DNA from 2 places in the Mycobacterium venezuelense genome. Region 1 is predicted to be linked to the other one. Evidence: predicted binding sites of a transcription regulator. Region 1 holds the regulator's gene; the other holds the start of a gene.
What was found. Region 1 encodes LexA, which represses DNA repair genes until DNA is damaged. Its sites were predicted from a motif close to CGAACANNTGTTCG; they were not measured.
Positions count from the first base shown of each region.

Region 2: a site for LexA is predicted at 6,170-6,183, ahead of ACRCUN_RS07230 (HNH endonuclease signature motif containing protein). Genes of this name have one in related genera too.

Region 1 is NZ_JBONDW010000007.1:144,738-154,964, forward strand. It holds gene ACRCUN_RS13700 (molybdopterin guanine dinucleotide-containing S/N-oxide reductase) at 1-2,064, opposite strand, end outside; gene ACRCUN_RS13705 (acyl-CoA dehydrogenase family protein) at 2,186-3,346, shown strand; gene ACRCUN_RS13710 (LGFP repeat-containing protein) at 3,524-5,848, shown strand; gene lexA (transcriptional repressor LexA) at 5,867-6,595, opposite strand; gene ACRCUN_RS13720 (LysM peptidoglycan-binding domain-containing protein) at 6,815-7,297, shown strand; gene nrdR (transcriptional regulator NrdR) at 7,459-7,908, shown strand; gene ACRCUN_RS13730 (PhzF family protein) at 7,916-8,602, opposite strand; gene ACRCUN_RS13735 (alpha/beta fold hydrolase) at 8,653-9,675, opposite strand; gene ACRCUN_RS13740 (proteasome assembly chaperone family protein) at 9,715-10,227, opposite strand, start outside.
Region 2 is NZ_JBONDW010000003.1:405,182-415,408, reverse strand. It holds gene ACRCUN_RS07250 (hypothetical protein) at 1-212, opposite strand, end outside; gene ACRCUN_RS07245 (Rv1363c family protein) at 209-814, opposite strand; gene ACRCUN_RS07240 (alpha/beta fold hydrolase) at 1,001-1,864, shown strand; gene ACRCUN_RS07235 (aminotransferase) at 1,861-4,791, shown strand; gene ACRCUN_RS07230 (HNH endonuclease signature motif containing protein) at 4,798-6,165, opposite strand; gene ACRCUN_RS07225 (hypothetical protein) at 6,295-6,471, opposite strand; gene ACRCUN_RS07220 (guanylate cyclase) at 6,498-7,193, shown strand; gene ACRCUN_RS07215 (sigma-70 family RNA polymerase sigma factor) at 7,307-7,837, shown strand; gene ACRCUN_RS07210 (VOC family protein) at 7,869-8,234, shown strand; gene ACRCUN_RS07205 (DUF6188 family protein) at 8,241-8,660, opposite strand; gene ACRCUN_RS07200 (class I SAM-dependent methyltransferase) at 8,741-9,487, opposite strand; gene ACRCUN_RS07195 (dihydrofolate reductase family protein) at 9,519-10,079, opposite strand; gene gjpA (outer membrane porin GjpA) at 10,199-10,227, opposite strand, start outside.

The sequences.
Region 1 (10,227 bases):
GCGCCGCAGCCGGTCGTCGAGCGTGACGCCCGCCAGGCAGGCTCCGCGGTCGTTGAACACTCGAACCACGTCGCCGTCGGCCAGTCCGCGTGCGGCGGCGTCGCGTGGGTGCATCCGGATGGGTTCGCGCCCTTGCACTTTCGACGTCTGGCTGACGGCGCCGCCGTCGAGCTGGCTGTGCAGCCGCGAGGCGGGCTGGTTGGCCAGCAGATGCAACGGGTAGGCCTTGGCACGCGCACCGCCCAGCCATTCGCTCGGTTCGTACCAACGCGGATGGCCCGCGCAGTCGTCGTATCCGAAGCCGTCGATGTCCTCGGAGAAGATCTCGATGCGCCCGCTCGGTGTGCCGAGGCGGTGAGTCTGCGGGTCCGCCCGGAAATCGCCGAACAACGTCAGGCCCGGCTCGGTCGGCAGCCGCAGGTGGCCGGCATCCCAGAACCCGTCGAAGTCGGGAACTTCGAAATCCAGTTCGGCCGCCCACTTTTCGTACAGGTGGGCCAACCACTGCCGTGCGGTGCGGCCCTCGGTGAACTGCTCACCGAAGCCGAGCCGGTCGGCGAGAGCAGCGAACGTGGTGTAGTCGTCGCGGGACTGCGCGTACGGGTCGGCCAATGCGCGCATCGCCACCATCAGGGGGTCGTTGCGCGAACCCGAGAAGTCCTCACGCTCGTAGGCGGTGGTCGACGGCACGACGATGTCGGCGTGTTTGGCCATCGCGGTCCAGTAGGGGTCGTGCACCACGATGGTGTCGACGCGGGCCAGCGCCCGGCGCAGCCGCGGGATGTTCTGATGGTGGTGAAAAGGGTTGCCGCCGGCCCAGTACACGCATTTGATGTCGGGATACGTCAGTCGCAGTCCGTTGTAGTCGTACGACTCACCCGGGTGCAGCAGCATGTCCGAGATCGCGGCGACGGGGATGAATGTCCGTACGGGGTTCAGCCCCTGCGGAAGTGCGGGCAGCCGGCAGCGTAGGGGTGCCAGCCCCGGCTCGTTCATCGACCCGTATCCGTGGCCGAAACCGCCTCCGGGCAAACCGATCTGGCCCAGCATCGCGGCCAGTGTCAGCCCCATCCACGGGGCTTGCTCGCCGTGCCGGACGCGCTGCAGCGACCAGCTGACCGTCACGATCGTGCGTGCGGTCGCCATCTGCCGGGCCAGTGCGGTCAGTTCGTCGGCCGCCAGGCCGCTGATCCGCGCGGCCCACTCCGGTGTCTTCGCGATGCCGTCGTCGCGCCCGAGCAGATAGCGCTCGAACCGCTCGTATCCGGTGCAGTAGGTCGCCAGGAAGTCTCGGTCGGCCAGGCCCTCGGTCGCCAGGACATAAGCCAGGCCGAGCATCACCGCCACGTCGGTGCCGGGAACCGGTGCCAGCCAACGGCACTCGCCGTCGACATCGTCGCGCAGCGGGCTGACTGACACGATCCGCCCACCGCGATCGCGGAACCGGCGCAGGGCGTCGCGGGTCGGATGCGCCGTGGTGCCGCCATGGTTGGTGCCGGTGTTCTTCAGCGCGATGCCCCCGAAGCACACCAGTAGATCGGTGTGCTCGACGATGACATCCCACTGCGTCGAGCGCTTGAACAGATCGTCATGTGTTCCGACCACGCGGGGCATGATGACCCCGGTAGCCCCAAGGCTGTAGGAGTGGCGAGAAGAGGTATATCCACCAAGCATTTTCAGGAAGCGGTGCACCTGGCTCTGTGCGTGGTGGAATCGCCCGGCGCTGGCCCAGCCGTACGAGCCGCCGTAGATCGCCTCATTGCCGTGGGTGTCGACGACGCGGCGCAGCTCGCCGGCGAGTAGTTCGGTCAGCTCGTCCCACGACACCGCGACGTATTCGTCGGCGCCGCGTTCGTGGCTGGGTCCGGGTCCGTCGCGCAGCCAGCCCCGCCGCACCGCGGGCCCGGCGATACGTGAACGGTGCCGAATCGACCCGGGCAGGTTTCCCAGCAGCGGCGAGGGGTCGGCGTCGCCGGGCAGCGGGGTGACGGCGGCGATGTCTCCCGCCGCGATGTCTGCGCTGAACGCACCCCAGTGCGCGAGGCTCGTGGGGCTTTGGCGCATGGCCGCAGTTTACGGTCCGCGCCGCCGCCGCTCTCCACACGCAGTTGACCCAGCTGCGACCAACCATCCGGTTGGTATAGGTTGGCCCACAAGTCCACAACCCAGTACCGGAGGTCACACCATGGGTAGTGCGGTGAAATACCAGCGCACGCTTTTCGATGCCGAGCACGAACTGTTCCGCGAGTCATACCGGGCCTTCCTGGAGCGCCATGTCGCGCCGTATCACGACGAGTGGGAGAAGGACAAGATCGTCGACCGCGGCGTCTGGCTAGAGGCGGGTAAGCAGGGCTTCCTCGGCATGGCGGTGCCCGAGGAGTACGGCGGTGGCGGCAACCCCGACTTCCGCTACAACACCATCGTCTGCGAGGAGACGGTCGCCGGCCGCTACAGCGGCATCGGCTTCAGCCTGCACAACGACGTCGTCGCGCCCTATCTGCTGCGGCTGGCCAACGAGGAGCAGAAGCAGCGCTGGCTGCCGAAGTTCTGCACCGGCGAGTTGATCACGGCGATCGCGATGACCGAGCCTGGAACCGGCAGTGACCTGCAGGGCATCAAGACGCGTGCGGTCAAAGAGGGTGACCACTACATCCTCAACGGATCGAAGACGTTCATCACCAACGGAATCCATTCCGACTTCGTGATCGTGGTGGCCCAGACCGATCCGGACAAAGGCGCGCTCGGCTTCTCGCTGCTCGTCGTCGAGCGCGGCATGGAGGGCTTCGAACGCGGTCGGCACCTGGACAAGATCGGCCTGGAAGCCCAGGACACCGCCGAACTGTCCTTCACCGACGTCAAGGTCCCCGTCGAGAACCTGCTGGGCGAAGAAGGCCAGGGCTTCGTCTACCTCATGCAGAACCTGCCGCAGGAGCGCATCTCGATCGCCATCATGGCCGCAGCGGCGATGGAGGCGGTCCTGGAGCAGACGCTGCAGTACACCAAGGAACGCAAGGCGTTCGGCAAGCCGATCGGAAGCTTCCAGAACAGCAGGTTCCTGCTGGCCGAGCTGGCGACCGAGGCGACCGTGGTCCGCATGATGGTCGACGAGTTCATCCGGCTGCATCTGACCGACGAGCTGACGGTCGAACAGGCCGCGATGGCCAAGTGGTACTCCACCGAGAAGCAGGTGGAGCTCATCGACCGCTGCCTGCAGCTGCACGGGGGATACGGCTACATGCGCGAGTACCCGGTGGCTCGGGCCTACCTCGATGCCCGGGTGCAGACCATCTACGGCGGCACCACTGAGATCATGAAGGAGATCATCGGGCGCAGCCTCGGGGTTTAGGCGTCAAAATTCCCCGCGAAGCCGGGTCTTGGGGCCCTATGACGCAGGTTTCGCGGGTTTTTTGGCCTAGTACGGCCATGTCCCTTGGTTATCGTCTCGTACTGACGCAAAGTTGTCGGGCGGGATGTTTTCAGGTGAACCCTGTGTGGGGAACTTTGCCGAATGAGCGGAGGGTGCATGACGAGGCCGGGTGCGAGGCTGAACACGGCCGTTCGGCGGATGACAGTCGGCGTGCTTGCGGTGGGGCTCGCGGGTCTGTTGGCGCCGACCGCGTCGGCAACCCCGGAATCGGACGCCGACGCCGCAATCACCTCCGCCTGGGATGTGAGCGGCGGTGACGGTGGCCCGCTTGGTGCCCGCCAAGGTGGCGTCTACGCCGTCGGGCCGGGCTTCGGTCAGAACTTCGCCGCAGGCAAGATGTTCTTCACGCCCGATACGGGCGCGCATTACGTGCAAGGCGCGATCCTGGAGAAATACGAGTCGCTGGGCGGCCCGGCCGATGGTGATCTCGGGTTTCCCACGATCGACGAGGGCGCGGGCCGCGCACCCGACAGCCGGAACTCAACATTCAGCGCGGCCGACAAGCCGGTGATCTTCTGGACCCCCGCCACCGGTGCGAGGGTCGTGCGCGGCGCCATCAACGCCGCATGGGACAAACTCGGCGGGTCGGCCGGCGTACTCGGCGTACCTGCCGAGGACGAAACGTACGACGGTGATGTCGTCTCCCAGAAGTTCACGGCCGGCGAGCTGTCATGGAACCGTAAGACCAAGGCGTTCACCACCGTTCCGCCGGAATTGGTCGATCAGCTGGCGGGCCTGCAGGTGCCCGACGATCCGACGTCGGCGATCGATGCGGCGCGGCGGGCCGCAGGCGGAGCGCTCGGTCCGCTCGGCGCCAAGGACGGTGACCAGTATCCGATCGGCAACGCGGGCGGTCTCGGCCAGAACTTCGCCGGCGGCAAGATCTTCTACAGTCCCGAAACCGGTGCCAACGTCGTGACGGGCCAGGTGCTGGAGAAGTACGAGAGCGTCGGCGGCCCGCAGGGCGATCTTGGCTTCCCGACGAGCAGCGAGACCGAAGGCGGGCTCGGACCGAACAGCCGGGTCAGCACGTTCGCCGCTGCGGACAAGCCGGTGATCTTCTGGACGCCCGACTACGGCGCGGTGATCGTCCGCGGCGCCATGAACGCTGCTTGGGAGAAGCTCGGGGGAGCGACCGGCACACTGGGCGCGCCGATGGCCGATCAGACCGAGGACGGCAGTGTCGTGACACAGCGGTTCAGCGGTGGCGCGATCTCGTGGGACCGCTCGGACAACACGTTCACGACCGAGCCGCCCAATCTCGCAACTGAACTGGCCGGGCTCGAGATCCCCGGCCTGACGCAATCGCCGCAAGCCGGCAGCCCGCAGGCGTCCGATGACAACGAGTCGAAGCCGTTCTCGTGGCAGTGGAACTGGTGGTGGCTGCTCGCACTGATCCCGGTTCTGTTGCTCGCCGGGCTGATCGTCGGCGCCGCACTGTGGCATCGGCGCCGCGACCGTGACGACGACGGCTTCGACCACGACCCGTTCGGCGACGATCACTACGACGACGACGATCGCTATCCGGGACGCGACTACGACGAAGGTCGTTATGAGTCGTCGCACTACGACGAGAGTCGCTTCGCGGACGACACCTATGCCGACGACAGGGGTGGGGATCGCACCAGCCCGTATCAGCCGACGGCGGACTACCAGGGTGCCGAAACCCCGACATCGCGGTTGGTCGCCGAGCCCTACCGCGACACGGCTACCGGCGAATCCCCGTTCGACGGGCCCACCGACGCGTCGATGCCGGTGAGTCAGTGGGCGGCGCCCGGCGGTTTCGGATCGCGTGAAGACGATGAGGACGAACTGCCGGAAGAATCGGCTGAGCTCGTCGACACCCATAGCGACGAAGAGGACTTCGACGAGGACGAGTACGACGACCGCGACGAATTCGTCGATGGTGACGAGCTCGACGAGGACGAGGATCTCGAGGACATCGGCGATCTCGATGAGCAGGATCGGCTCGACGACGAGGCGGACTTCGACGACGAGGACGACCTCGACGAAGTGGGAGACCTCCAGCGGGAGGATCAGAATCTGCGTCCCGCGCCGGGGATCCCGAGCAGCCTGATCGCGGGCGTGCCCGCCGCTGCGGCGTTCAGTGCCAACGACGACCAGGACGACATCGACACCGCGCCGACACGTGTGGTGACAGAAGCCGATCTCCGTAGCAGCGGGCCGCCCAGTGGTCGGCATGCCGCGATCGAACTCGATGAACCGGTGCCAAGCGCCACCGCCATTCATCTGCCGCTCGACGACCCGCAGCGGGCGCCCCAGGGCTATCCGATAAAAGCGGATACGAAATCGGGCTTGTACTGGTCGCCGGACAGCAGCCAGTATGACGACGCGATCGCTGAGATCTGGTTCGCGAGTGAGGAGTTCGCACGTACGAACGGCTTTGTACGCGCCGACTGAGTGAGCCTGGGCCGTCGCTCAGATCTTGCGGATGACCGTGACGACCTTGCCGAGCACGGCTGCGTCGTTGCCCGGGATCGGGTCGTACGCCGGGTTGTGCGGCATGAGCCAGACCTGACCGCGGGTGCGCTTGAAGGTCTTGACGGTTGCTTCGCCGTCGATCATGGCCGCGACGATGTCGCCGTTGTCGGCGACGTTCTGCTGACGTACCACGACCCAGTCGCCGTCGCAGATGGCCGCGTCGACCATCGAATCGCCGACGACCTTGAGTAGGAACAACGAGCCTTCGCCGACGAGTTCGCGAGGCAGTGGGAAGACATCTTCGACGGCTTCCTCGGCCAGAATCGGCCCGCCTGCGGCAATGCGGCCGAGGACGGGCACGAACGTGGGTTCGGGCAGTGAATCTGACCCGGCCACGTCGGTGGACACCAATGGGGTCGCCGGATCGTCGGCGGCTCGAACGTCGACCGCACGGGGGCGGTTGGGGTCGCGACGCAGATAACCTTTGCGCTCCAGGGTGCGCAACTGGTGAGCGACCGACGAGGTTGATGTCAGACCGACGGCATCGCCGATCTCACGGATGCTCGGCGGGTAGCCGCGACTGGTGACCGACGCGCGGATGACCTCGAGAATGGTGCGCTGGCGCTCGGTGAGGCCGCCGTCGACCGCGCGAGGACGACCGGCGCCCTCGGTCCCGGCCGGGCTGTCGGTGCTGCCGTCCGTGATGTCGCTGCTGTCGTCGCTCATGGCGCCGAATGTAGTCGCCTGACGCAAGATAATCAAACATGTGTTCGACGCGTGTCGGGCATGTCGCCTGCCGGCGGGCTGCCGTCGGTTGCCCGGCCGAACTTGTCGGTACCCCGCTCTATCGTTTGGCAACAGTTCGATCACACGTTCTACTAATCGAACATGTGAGCGACTATATTCGAACACAGGAGCGAATACGCCGGACCGAAAGGCAGACAGATGGCCATCCTCGAGATCCCCACCGAACGCCGTGACAGTGCTTTCCGCGCCGCTGTCGAGCCCATGCCGCGCCGGTACCGCGTGCGGGCCAACGCTCACCGCCCGGTTTCGGGGCCGCGCCCGGAGCGCCCGAATGGAGCGGCACTGCGGCATCGCGGAACCGGAGTGCTGATGTCGCGGGCCTCGCATCGCCGGCGTCCCATCACCCCCATCACGACGGTCATGCTCGCGCTCGTCGCGGCGGGGATCACGGTGTGGCTCGGCCTGGTGGCGCAGTTGGGCGGCGTGATGGGGCCTGCCGAGTCGGTACCCAGCGAGCTGGCGGTGGTTCAGGTTCAGTCGGGTGAGACGTTGCAGCACGTGGCCCGGCGCGTCGCGCCTGACGCTCCGGTCGGCCAGGTGGTGCAGCAGATTCGCGATCTCAACCAACTCGAGTCGGCTGCAGTCGAGGCCGGTCAGACCCTCATCGCCCCAATTGGCTGAGCTGAGAGATGAGCGATGAAACGTCCTGGCGGGCAAGCGCACTGACTTTTGGTGCCGCGACGTACGCACCATTGGACCCGGCGGTGACCTATCCGAAAGTCGCGCGGGTACGCTCAAGGGCGCTCGAACTAGTTGTCTGGCGGCGTGACGAAGGAGCGGTGATGCACTGTCCGTTCTGCCGTCACCCTGACTCCCGAGTGGTGGATTCCCGGGAGACCGATGAAGGCCAGGCAATCCGCCGTCGCCGGTCCTGCCCGGAATGTGGCCGCCGGTTCACCACGGTCGAGACGGCCGTGTTGGCCGTGGTCAAGCGAAGCGGCGTCAGCGAGCCGTTCAGCCGGGAGAAGGTCATCCGGGGCGTGCGGCGGGCCTGCCAAGGGCGGCAAGTCGACGACGACGCATTGAACGTGCTGGCGCAGAAGGTCGAAGACGCCGTGCGCGGGCTGGGCACCCCGGAGATCCCGAGTCACGAGGTCGGGCTGGCAATCCTGGGGCCGTTACGTGAGCTCGATGAAGTGGCCTACCTGCGGTTCGCATCGGTCTACCGGTCGTTCTCGTCGGCCGAGGATTTCGAGCGCGAGATCGAGGCGTTGCGGGCGCACCGCAGCTAGCGGCGGCTCAATCGAGCTGCGTGGTGCCGTCGTTGGCCACCCGACCGGCTACGCGTACCCATCCTTCGGGGCTCCATCGAGTTTCGATCACTGAACCTTTGCCCTGGATGATCGTGAGGTCACGGCTCAAGTAGTCGGTCATGCGAACGGCCGCCGAGCCGGTGGCTTCGTCTTCGGGAATGCCGAGATTGGCAGCGAACACCCGCGACCGAAGGACGCCCTCTTCCCGGTCGACCCAGGTCCACAGGTAGTGCTCGACATCGTCGGCATAGTCGTCGGGCTCCGCGGCGAACAGCTCGTCGGTGGAGGGCAGGTCGTGAATGGCGACCTCGGGCGCCCATTCCGAGCGTGCACTGATGGCGGCGACGTCGTCGTCGTAGGAGACCTGCACGATCCCCGCCGGAACCTGCAGGGTGTGGATCGGTGTACCGATGTCGCGCAGCCACCACGATGCGCCGACCGTGGGATGTCCCGCGAACGGTATCTCGGCGGCCGGGGTGTAGATGTGCGCATGCGCCGACGTGCCGCCCGGCTGCGGTAGATCGATGAATATCGTTTCGCTATAACCCAATTCGGTGGCGATCCGCTGGCGATCCGTGGGTGTCACCGTGCTGTTGTCCACTACGCCGAGTGGATTGCCGAATTTGCCGTCAGAATCGGTGAACACACGCAACACGGTCACGTCGATGGCCATAGACCGATGCTACGTCGTGATGACCCTCCGGCAGGGGCGCCCCACGAAGGTCAGGTCGCGCTGCGCTCGTCGCCGCCCATCGCTTCAAGCACTGCCACCTGCGTGTCGAGCGGGCCGCTGATCGTGGATTCGCTGAGCCCCGTGCGCAGCAGGCTGCGAAGCATCTCCTGGTCGTAGACGGCCGGTTCGGTGGAGTCGATGAAGCGCTCGACCACCTCGACGAACCGATCGGGATCGTCGTGGAACGGGAAATGCCCGGACCCCTTGAAGATCTCCAACTGGGAACCGGGCATTGCCGCGTGTGCCATCCGGGCGTGGCTGACGGGGATCACGGAATCGGATTCGCCCCAGATCAACTGCACGGGAACGGATTCGGTCAGGTAACAGCGATCCAGCATGGTAACCACCTGGCCGCGCCAGTCGACCACCGCGCGCAGCGTGCGGGCGAACGCCGAGGACGCCGTCGGCTCGGGTAGATCGGCCAGTATGCGCAACATGTCCGGGATGTCGCGGCCTACGCCGGTCGATCCGAACACGGTCCCGACAGCGCGTCCGAAAACCTGAAGTGCCGGCAGCATCAGCGGCAGGCGCAGCAGCGCGAGGGCTTCACTGCCCATCGGCAGCGACGCGATCCGCAGGGCCACGTTGACGTCCTTGGTGACCCCGCCGGCACCGACCAAAATCAAGCGGTCGACCAACTGAGGGAACTGGTAGGCGAATTGCATTGCGACGCCGCCCCCGAGCGAATGGCCGACCACGGTCACCCGGTCGATGTCGAGCACGCTCAGCAAATCCCGCATGCCGTTTGCGTAAGCCGCGACGGAGTAGTCGGCTCGCGGCTTGTCCGAGCGTCCGTGCCCGAGGAGGTCGGGGGCGATCACGGTGAACCGCTGAGCCAGCGTGGACTGCACCGTATGCCACGTCGTCGAGTTGTCACCGATGCCGTGGATCAACAGGATCGCCGGGCCCGATCCCGCGGTCCGAAAGGCGCGACGGTAGCCGTGGATCGTGCGGAACTCGAGTGTCGGCGTGACCTCTCGCACGGTCCGCAGGTTGGGTTTGCGTTCGGTCATGTTCGCCAACCTCGATGTCGGCCCGGCTCCGGGCTGCTGTCAGTGGTTGTCGCCATGTGGGAATCCGTCTCCGAACCCTTCAGAATGTCCGTCCCGGTACTTGTCTTCCTTGAACTTCTCGCCGGCCTGCTGGGCGAGGAACTTCTCGAACTCCGCGCCCAGCTCGTCACCGCTGGGCAGTTCCTCGTCGCGTGCCAGCAGAGACCGATTCTCCTGTGCGGCAACGAAAGCATCGTACTGTCGCTCCAGTGCGGTCACCACTTGAGCGACTTCGGCGCTGGCCTCGACCTGCTCGTTGATCTTGGAGTACACGTCGGCGCCCGCCTCGGAGAGTGCGGCCAGCGGCAACTGCAGCGAACCCGTCCTGGACACCTCGGCCAGGAGGGCCTCGGCGGCGGGCGGATATGCCGTCTGCGCAAGATAGTGCGGAACGTGCACCGTGAAACCGACCACCTCGTGCCCGTGCTGGGCCATGCGGAACTCCAGAAGGTTGGACACGCTGGCCGGAACCTGCACCTCGCCGACCCATGGGGTGTGGTCGGAGATGAGCTC
Region 2 (10,227 bases), on a different contig from region 1:
CCCGACCATGGGGTCTGCCGCGCGGGTTCGGCCGGCCGTTCGGGCTCGGCGTCGACGTCGTCTGCTTCGGGCGACTCGTCCGCTGTTTCTTCGGCGGGATCCTCGACCGGATCCTCGATCGGCTTCTCCTCGGCCGGGTCCTCGACCGGCTTCTCCTCTGCGGCCTTCGCATCCGCCTTCTCGAACGCCCGGAGGCTGTGCCTTCCGCTCACTCCACGAACTCCACTTCGGAAACCTTCGCCGTGCCCTGGTTCTCCTGCACCGTCAACACCATTCGCCAGTACTGCGGCGCCTGTTCCGGCACGCCCGCGTTGCTCGACTTCACAGTCACCGACACGAGCACCTTGGCTTGGCCGTCGGATAGCGATTCGAGGGACGAACCGGTGATGATGCCCTCCGACTTCGACTTCACCTGCTTGACGACCTCGCGGTAGGACTCGGCACGCTTCTGGAAGTCGTCGTAGAACTTGCCACTGGCCGAGTCGAGCACCCGCTGAACATCGGCGTCGGCCGTCTCCCAGCCGACGTTGGTCAGGCTCAGCGCCGCCTGCCTGCCGGCCTCCACCATCATGTCGCGGTGCCGCTCGTCGGTGTGCGACTGGTAGGCGACGTACCCGAGCCAGCCCGTCAGCCCGGCGAGCACCACGACCAGGGCAAGACCGACCAGCGCGCCCAGCCTGATCCGCGACATCGACCGGGCCTCGGGCTCAGGCGCGGCGTCAGCCTCGCCAACAGCCGTTTCCCCGGCCGGCCGTTTCGCATCCCCGGCTTCCGGCGACTCGACCGACTCGTCGTCGGGGCTGTCGTCTGCCATAGATCCACTCCTCGGTGCACTACGAATCGCACGCCTGCTGTAAACACGCGTGCGATCCAAAGTACGTGGCGCCCGTCACACCGTCATCGGCGGCACCCGGGCTGCTTCCCGAACTCCCCCTGCCCGCATTCTCGGCAACGCCCGGCCTTAGTAACGTGACTGCGGGGGCGCGCCGAGAGGAAGTTCGTGAGCACTGCTAACAGCCAATCGCAGACCGTCACGTTCCGCGGTGTCGATGACCTGAACTTGGTCGGCGACGAGTGGAACAAGGGCGCCGAGTCGGCCGCCGACCGCCCGACCGTGCTGCTGCTGCACGGTGGCGGGCAGAACCGGCACTCGTGGAAGAACACCGGGCAGATCCTGGCCGACCGCGGGCTCCACGTGATTGCGCTCGACTCGCGCGGGCACGGGGACAGCGACCGCTCCCCCAGCGCCAACTATTCGGTGGAGGCGTTGTGCGGGGACATCCTGCAGGTGCTCTACCAGGTCGGCCGCCCGGTGGTGCTGATCGGCGCGAGCATGGGCGGGTTGACCGGGATTCTCGCGGCTCATGAAGCCGGGCCGGAGTTGGTGACGAAGTTGGTGCTCGTCGACGTTGTGCCGAGGTTCGAGAAGTCCGGGAGTGCGCGCATCCGCGATTTCATGTTCAACCACGTGCACGGGTTCGATTCGTTGGAGCAGGCCGCCGAAGCCGTCGCCGCGTATCTGCCCCACCGCACCAAGCCGCGCAGCCCCGAGGGGCTGAAGAAGAATCTGCGGCAGCGCGACGGCCGCTGGTATTGGCATTGGGATCCGGCGTTCCTGACGAAGCCAGAAGATGACCCGTTCATCCGGGTGGAGAAGCTGGAGCAAGCGGCGATCAACCTGACTATCCCGATCCTGTTGATCCGAGGCAAACTATCCGATGTGGTCAGCACAGAAGGTGTTCAGGACTTCCTGGAGAAGGTTCCCGCAGCAGAATTCGTCGAGTTGTCCGACGCCGGGCACACCGCCGCCGGCGACGACAACGACGCGTTCTCCGCAGTCGTCGTCGAGTTCGTGGGCCGATGACGACCGATCGCCGTACTGTCGGCTTCAACTTTCTTGCCGAACCGGAACTACCGGCACCGCACGTCACCGAATCGCAGGCCGAGGGCATCCTCGCCACGCATTACGGCCTGCGCGCACAGGTGAAATCGCTCGGCAGTCAACAGGATAAGAACTTCCTGGTCAGCCAGGACGACGAAATCCTCGGCGTGCTCAAGATCGCCAACCCGGCGTTCAACGAAACTGAGCTGGAGGCCCAGGACCTCGCAGCGGAGCTCATCGCGCAGACCGAGCCGAACTTGCGGATCGCCGTAGCCCTGCCGAACAGCGATGGCGACAACCGCACGGCCGTAACGGGTTTGGTCGATGGAACGGCGTACGTGCGCCTGCTGCGCTACCTGCCCGGCGGCGCGCTGCTGGAATCCGGTTACCTGCGGCCGGCCGTCGTCGCCGAACTGGGTGCGCTCGCCGGCCGCGTCACGCGCGCGCTGGCCGAGTTCAGCCACCCTGGTCTCGACCGAATCCTGCAGTGGGATCTGCGGTATGGGGCCGATGTGGTCACCACGCTGGTATCACACGTCGCCGACGCGACGCACCGCGAGCTGCTTGCGACCGCGGCCCGCGAGGCGTGGGCACGCATCGAGCCGCTCGCCGACGCGTTGCCCCGGCAAGCGATCCACATGGATCTCACCGACGCGAACGTCGTCGTGACACCGGCGACCGGCGGCGTCGTACATCCCGACGGAATCATCGACTTCGGCGATCTGACCGACAGTTGGGCCGTCGCCGAATTGGCGATCACGCTGTCGTCGGTACTGCAGCATCCCGGCAGCGATCCCACCTCGGTGCTTCCCGGCATCCGGGCGTTCCACGATATCCGGCCACTCAGTGTTGCTGAGGTGGAGGCATTTTGGCCGTTGCTGGTTCTGCGAACCGCGGTGCTGATCGTCAGCGGAGCGCAGCAGGCGAACCTCGACCCGGACAACGACTACGTCACCGAACAGTCCGACGGCGAGTGGCGCATGTTCGAGCAGGCCACCTCCGTGCCGTTCGACGTCATGACGGCCCTGATCAAAGCCGAGCTCGGCATGAACACCGAGCCCGCGCGGGCCGAAGCCACCACGCCCATGATCACCGGACTCACCGCCGAATCGGTGGTGACGCTCGATCTGTCCGCGACCTCGGACACCTTGGATTCGGCATTCCAGCGGGGCGGTTGGGTGCGGCCCGGTGTCGAGAACGAAATGGCAAGGGCCGCACTCTCGGACGGGGCTCGTGTGGTGGTGACGCAGTTCGGTCAGCCGCGACCGGCGTGCGCGCCTGCCCTGAGCCAGGAGGAGCCCGCCGTGGTGCCGACCGGCATCAGCGTGTGGGCCGCCGAACCCGTCGAGTTGGTGGCTCCGTTCGACGGCGAGGTCGTCGACCGGTCGGCGGACGCGGTGACATACCGCGGCCGTGACTACGAGCTGACGGTGACGGGTGTTGCCGCGACCGAAGGCGCCGCGTTAGGCGTCATCGAGCCGGGCCGGCGCATCGAGCTTGCCGTTCGCGCGGCCGGGTCACCGGTGGCCCCCACGCTGAGCACACCGAGCTTGGCCCCGGGATGGTTGGCGCTGAGCCTGGATCCCCGCCCGCTTCTCGGATTACCAACGCTGGCAAGCGATTCGGTCGACAGCGATCTGGTGGCTCGCCGCGACCGGGCTTTCGCGCCCGTCCAGGAGCACTACTACCGGCAGCCACCGCGCATCGAACGCGGCTGGCGGCATTTCCTGATGTCGACGAGCGGGCGCTGCTATCTCGACATGGTCAACAACGTGACCGTGCTGGGGCACGCCCATCCCCGCGTGGCCGACACCGCCGCACGCCAGCTGCGCAAGCTGAACACGAACTCGCGGTTCAACTACGCCGCGGTGGTCGAGTTCAGCGAACGGCTCGCCGGGCTGCTGCCCGATCCGCTGGACACGGTGTTCCTGGTCAATTCCGGTTCAGAGGCCAGCGACCTCGCACTGCGGTTGGCCATCGCGGCCGCGGGACGCCCCGACGTGGTGGCGATGCGCGAGGCCTACCACGGCTGGACGTACGGCACCGACGCCGTGTCCACGTCGACTGCCGACAATCCGAATGCCCTTGCCACCCGGCCGGATTGGGTCCACACCGTGGAGTCTCCCAACAGCTTCCGTGGCAAGTACCGCGGCGCCGAGGTCGGCCGCTACGCCGTCGAGGCAGTGGCCCAGATCGAACAACTGGCGGCCGATGGGCGTGCCCCCGCGGCGTTCATCTGCGAGACCGTGTACGGCAACGCCGGTGGCATGGCCCTGCCCGATGGCTATCTGGAGCAGGTCTACGGGGCGGTGCGCGCCAACGGCGGATATGCCGTCGCCGACGAGGTCCAGGTGGGCTATGGCCGCCTTGGCGAATGGTTCTGGGGATTTCAACAGCAGGGCGTCGTGCCCGACATCGTGTCGATGGCCAAGTCGACGGGCAATGGCTACCCACTGGGCGCGGTCGTCACGAGCCGCGAGATCGCCGAGGCGTTCCGCAGCCAGGGGTACTTCTTCTCCTCCACCGGCGGCAGCCCGCTGTCGTGCGCGATCGGCATGACGGTGCTCGACGTACTGCACGACGAGCGACTGCAGGAGAACGCTTCTCGCGTCGGCGCGCATCTGAAGTCACGGCTGCAGGCGCTTGTCACCAAGCACCCCATCATCGGAACCGTGCACGGGGTCGGCCTGTACCTGGGTGTCGAGATGGTCCGCGACCCAGACACTTTGGAGCCGGCGACCGAGGAGACGGCATTGATCTGCGACCGCATGCTGGAGCTGGGCGTGATCATCCAGCCCACGGGCGATCACCAGAACATCCTCAAGACCAAGCCGCCACTGTGCATCGACACCGAGTCCGCCGACTTCTACGTCGACGCACTCGACCGGGTGCTCACCGAAGGCTGGTAATCGCGTCTATCCGGCCTCGTCGTCTTCGTCGTTGTCGGTGAGGTAGGTCTGGGGGTGGTGGTAGTTGTTGACGCGCGCTTGGCCCGTGTCGAGTAGGGGTGGTGGGGTCCATTCGCAGCGGCCGTTGCGCATGGTCGTGGTCCACTTGCCCTTGGCGACCAGGCGGTTGTCGGGCCCGCAGGACAGGGCGAGTTCGTCGATGTTGGTTTGCCCGCCCACGGTCCAGTCTTGTTGGGCGTGGTGGGCTTGGCAGCGATAACCGCCGGCGGTGCAGCCGGGGCGGGTGCAGCCACGGTCACGGGCGAACAACACCAGGCGTTGGGCGGGGGTGGCGATGCGTTTGGTGCGCCCGAAATACAACGGCACCAGGGTGGCGTCGTCGAACACCGCCAGATAGTGCCAGGCATGCGCGGCGAGGCGGATCACGTCGGGGATGGGGAGTTTCGAGCCGCCGCCGGTGACCGCGATCCCCGCGCCGGCTTCGAGTTCGGCCAGGGTGGTGGTGACGATCAACGACACCGGCAACCCGTTATGCTGACCCAAATCCCCGGACATCAACGCATTACGACCGATCGCCACCAGGGCGTCGTGATTGCGTTGCGCGGCGGTGCGGGTATCGGCCTCGATCGCTTCCTCAGAGGGTGATCCCGCCACGCAGGGTGATTCGTCGTCGGGGTTGCACATCCCGGGGGCAGCGTACTTCGCCAGCAGGGGTTCGACCACGGCGCGGCCTTCGGCGTTCAGCCATCCTGATACCTTCGAGGTGCCGTCGGGTTGCTGCGGATGAACGACGATGCCTCGCTTACGCTCAGCAGCGTCGACGGGTTCCTCGCCATCCTGGTTGAGCAGGTACAGGGCTTCGGCGACGGTCTGGCGCAACGTCTCCGGGGTCTCCGTGGCCGCCACCGCCACCAGTCGTTCTTCGAACACCGCACGCCGCGCCGCATCGATCCAATCGGGGCATTTGGTGAAAAACGTCTCCAACTCATCAATATGGTCGGGAGTCACCCAGCCACCGGCCTGCGCCGCCGCGGTCGCCGCGCGCCGTGGTGGCAACGTCTCGCCGGTCACCGACCGGCGTGGCCCGAAGTTCATCGCATCCCGACAGCGGCGCCGCGCCTCGGTCCCCGATATCCGCAACCGGATCCGCAACGCCTCCGGCCACGACTTCGCCCCGACCGCCGCCGGCGTCGTGCACTCCGACAGCGCACTGATCGCGGCATGCTCCACCACCGGCACCAGATTGCGAACCTCTTGGATCCCGGCACACACCCCCAGCAGGTCGGCTTCGGATAGCGCTCCCCACGGCAGAGCACGCACCGCGGCGACCGCCGCGCGTAACGCAGCGAGCCGGTCAGCCACGGACGAGTCCATGTATCGAACACTAGTTCGAACCACCGACAAGCCCTGTTGCGCAAGGCTTTACGTTGACGAACGTGCGCAAAATGCCGCTAATTCACGGCGTGTCGACGGACAGACACGCACGCTCGCGCAAGGGAAGCGCTATGGGCTTGTGGTGCCCTGCGAACTTTCCGCCTCGGCCAGCCGCTGATGGAGCCGCTCGCGGATGTCCTGCGGCGTGTAGGCGTTGCGGCGGCGCTGATCGCGGGCAACCATCACGCCGCCCGCCACGACACCGGCGACACCGGCAAGCCCGATCCACTTCCAGATGCTGCGCATGCACAAAGTGTGCCTAAGCTGCGCACGTGAACGCGAACACGGTGCCGCTGACGAAAGCGCTGGAGGAAACCCGGACCGGTGACATCTGGCTGTTTCGCGGCGGGTCAGGGCCGGATCGGGCGATCCAGACGCTGACGAACAGCCCGGTCAACCATGTCGGGATGACCGTCGCGATCGACGACCTGCCGCCACTGATCTGGCATGCCGAGCTCGGCGACAAGCTGCTCGACATGTGGACGGGTACCAACCACCGCGGTGTGCAGCTCAACGATGCCCGTCAAGCCGTCGAACGCTGGATGCACAACTACGGGCAGCGCTGCTGGCTCCGTCAACTCACGCCATATGCCACCCGGGAACAGGAAGACGCCCTCCTCAAGGTCATCGCCCGAATGAACGGCACGGCGTTTCCCACCACGGCGCGGCTCACCGGCCGCTGGCTGCGCGGGCGGCTACCCGTCATCAGCGACTTCACCCGGGGAATTCCGCTTGTACACAGCAAAGTTCGCGAATCGGCCGAGCGCAAGAGAACCCGCAAACGCCAGGCGGGCCTGGAGACCGCGTACTGCGCGGAGACGGTAGCCATCACCTACGAGGAAATGGGCCTGTTGACGACGGAAAAGCACTACAACTGGTTTGATCCCGGCTCTTTCTGGAGCGGCGATCAGCTACCACTCACGGCCGGTTACCAGCTCGGCGACGAGATTGCTGTCATCGAAGACTGAGTGACGGCCTATACCTGCTGGCCGGTATAGCGGATTGTGGCCAGCAGTGAGGAATTCACCGCCTACACCGGCAAGGCTGAGCTGAGCAACCCAACCGGTCCCGGAGGTGTCGGATGCTTACTGTCGAACAACCAACCGATCAGATGCTCGAGCTCTACGCCAACCACGTCGAACCGTTGCGACGCTATGCATTCCGGCTGACGAGCAATCACACCAAAGCCGAGGATGTCGTACAGGAAACCCTGCTGCGCGCCTGGCGTCACCTGCAACAAAACGACGGAGACCTGCCGTTACGGTCTTGGCTTTTCACCGTTGCCCGCAACATCGTGATCGACGGAAGCCGATCAGCTCGATTTCGCTACGAGGTTTGTTCTCCCGACACATCGGAGGTGCCGGATCGTATGGGCCCCGACGAGGTGAACTCCGCCTTGGATCGGATGCTGATCGCCGACGCCATGGCACAACTGCCCGAAGCACACCGGGCCGTTCTGAGCCGGTCGTTCTATCTCGGCTGGACCACCGGCCAGATCGCCGATGACCTCGACATCGCCGAAGGTACAGTCAAGTCCCGTCTGCACTATGCCCTCAAGAGACTCCGACTGATCCTGTCCGAAATGGGTTGTCGCTCACGGCCTGAAGCTTGACGCCCAGGGTCGGCAGCGAGAAGGAGATGCCATGCCCAACCGCTGGTCCGGAGTGACCATCGACTGCGCCGATCCGTCGCGGCTGTCGTTGTTCTGGAGCGAACTTCTCGACATCCCGCCCACGAACGAGCATGGCGACGACCCGAATTGGGCGACGCTCGGATCTCGCAGCGGTACCGTGCCGCGGCTCACCTTTCAACGCGTTCGCGAGCCCAAAACAACAAAGGTGCGGCTACATCTCGATGTGCAGGTCGACGACATCGCCGCCGCGCGCCGTCAGGTAGAGGCGCTGGGCGGAAGTTGGTCAGGCATCCGTCACGACTACGACGAAGGCGTCGTCGTGGTCATGTCCGACCCGGAAGGGCACGAGTTCTGTCTCGTGCAGTACTTCTCCTGACGCAGGTCACGAACCGTCGGCGGCAGGCAGCATTGCGACGCCACCGCCAGGCGCGCATACAATCTGCAGGTTGTCGGGCCCGTGCAATCGCCAAGACGCACCCGAGTCGTCAGGTGGCACTTCGATTGCCGCATCGCCGAACTCGAGACGCAGACCGCCGTCCGCGCTGACGTTCGCCGACGTGAGCCGGCTGTGCAGCAATGGGGTCACCGCACCGGCGGCGTCGACGTTGAGCGGCTCGCCCTCCCATTGTTCATCGCTGCGATCGACTGACAGCGGCGCCTCGATACTTATTTCGTAGGCATCCCCTAGTTCGAGATGAATGCCGGACCCCACGCGCATCTGCGCCAGCGAGCGACCCACGAAGTGCTGACTGAGTTGTTGGTTGACCCATTCGATGCCCGAGACACCCGACTCCTGCCCCACTGTGACCCCTTTGCCGTTGATCCGAAGCGCGAGACTTCTCCAAGGGTTCCCATGTTGTGGTGGTTGAACACCCGCAACTGTCACACCGTCCCGCGCGCGGCCCACGCGGTGGCGGTGACGTTGAAGGGTCCGTCTCCCAGACGATCGCGAGCGACCGATTCGAGCCGAGCCCGACTGTCGCCGTCGAGCCGCCGCACGTAATCACCAGCGGGACCGACGCCATAGGTGTACGGCTCCCACCACTCATCAAAGGTGGGATGCGCGACGTCGACCGCAACGGGACCTTCCTTCACGTCATGCAGGCCGGCCGCTTCGAATATCTCGGTGAGGTGCCCCGCGCGCGCCCCGGAGAGCAGTGCCTCATCCTCGGCTTCGGGGTCCATCTGGTGGACCGCATCCCAGAACGGCGCGAGGGCGCCGGTCGGTCCGTCCCACACACATGCCGCGACCGTGCCGCCACGCCGGGTCACGCGTGCCATCTGCCGGACGCCGACCACCGGATCGCTCATGAAGTGCACCACCAACTGCGCGAGAGCAGCGTCGAAAGAGGCAGTCTCGTATGGCAATTCCTCCGCCGTGCCAAGACGTGCGTCGATGGCCGGGAACCGCTCCCGGATGCCGTCGATGAACGGCGGTGAAGGATCGATCGCCGCGACGTCAGCACCGACCGCGAGCAGATGAGCCGTCAGAGCACCAGGCCCACAGCCCACGTCGAGCACCTCGTCACCGGCGCGGACGCCGGTGAACGCCACGAAGACCTCGGCAAGAGGCGCGGCGTACCGGCCCATGAAACGCGTGTAGGCGTCGGGCGGGACGATGAAGCCCACGAGAGAATGCTACGTCGGCGAAGGCGACGTTTCAGCGGCGCGAGTAGCGCAAATGGACGGTCCCGTCGAAGACTCGGTGCTCGGTGAGGCGCAGGTCGAGGGAGACGTCGTCGGGAATCGCCCGCAGGCCACCCCCGACGATCTTCGGGACGACAAAGAAGTGGAAATCGTCGACCAGCCCCGCCCGGATCGCCGGGGCCGCGGTGGTGGGCCCGAATATCTCGACCAGACCCTGCGCGCCGTCCACGATCCGCTGCAACTCGTCCAGGCTCAGGTCGGGCACGAGGCGGGCCCGGTCCGACCCGAGCTCATCGTGCGTCAGTGTCGACGACACTACGACCTTGTCGATGGCCTGCCACCGCTTGGCGAACTGCCGTTCGGCCAGGGGACGGTCGTCGTCGTCCGGATACGTCTCCCAGTAATCCATCAGTGCATAGGTCTTGCGCCCCAAGACTTCGGTCGACACCTCCGCCATCCGTTCCAGATGGACGGCGAACACGGCATCGCTGGGCGCTGACCATTGGAAGTCACCGTCGGCGTCGGCAGCGTAGCCGTCGAGGGACACTGTCGCGGCGTAAGTCAGGGTTCCCATCGTGTGCTGGCCTCCTCAAGCCCGAACGTGGAGAAGATGGCGACTTCGCCCTAATCTCACCATCTTCTCCACGTTGGGGAGCCGATTATCAGGGGCCGGGCATGGACCTTGAGCCGATGTCAGCTGCCGCTGTCGCTGCCCTCCCCGT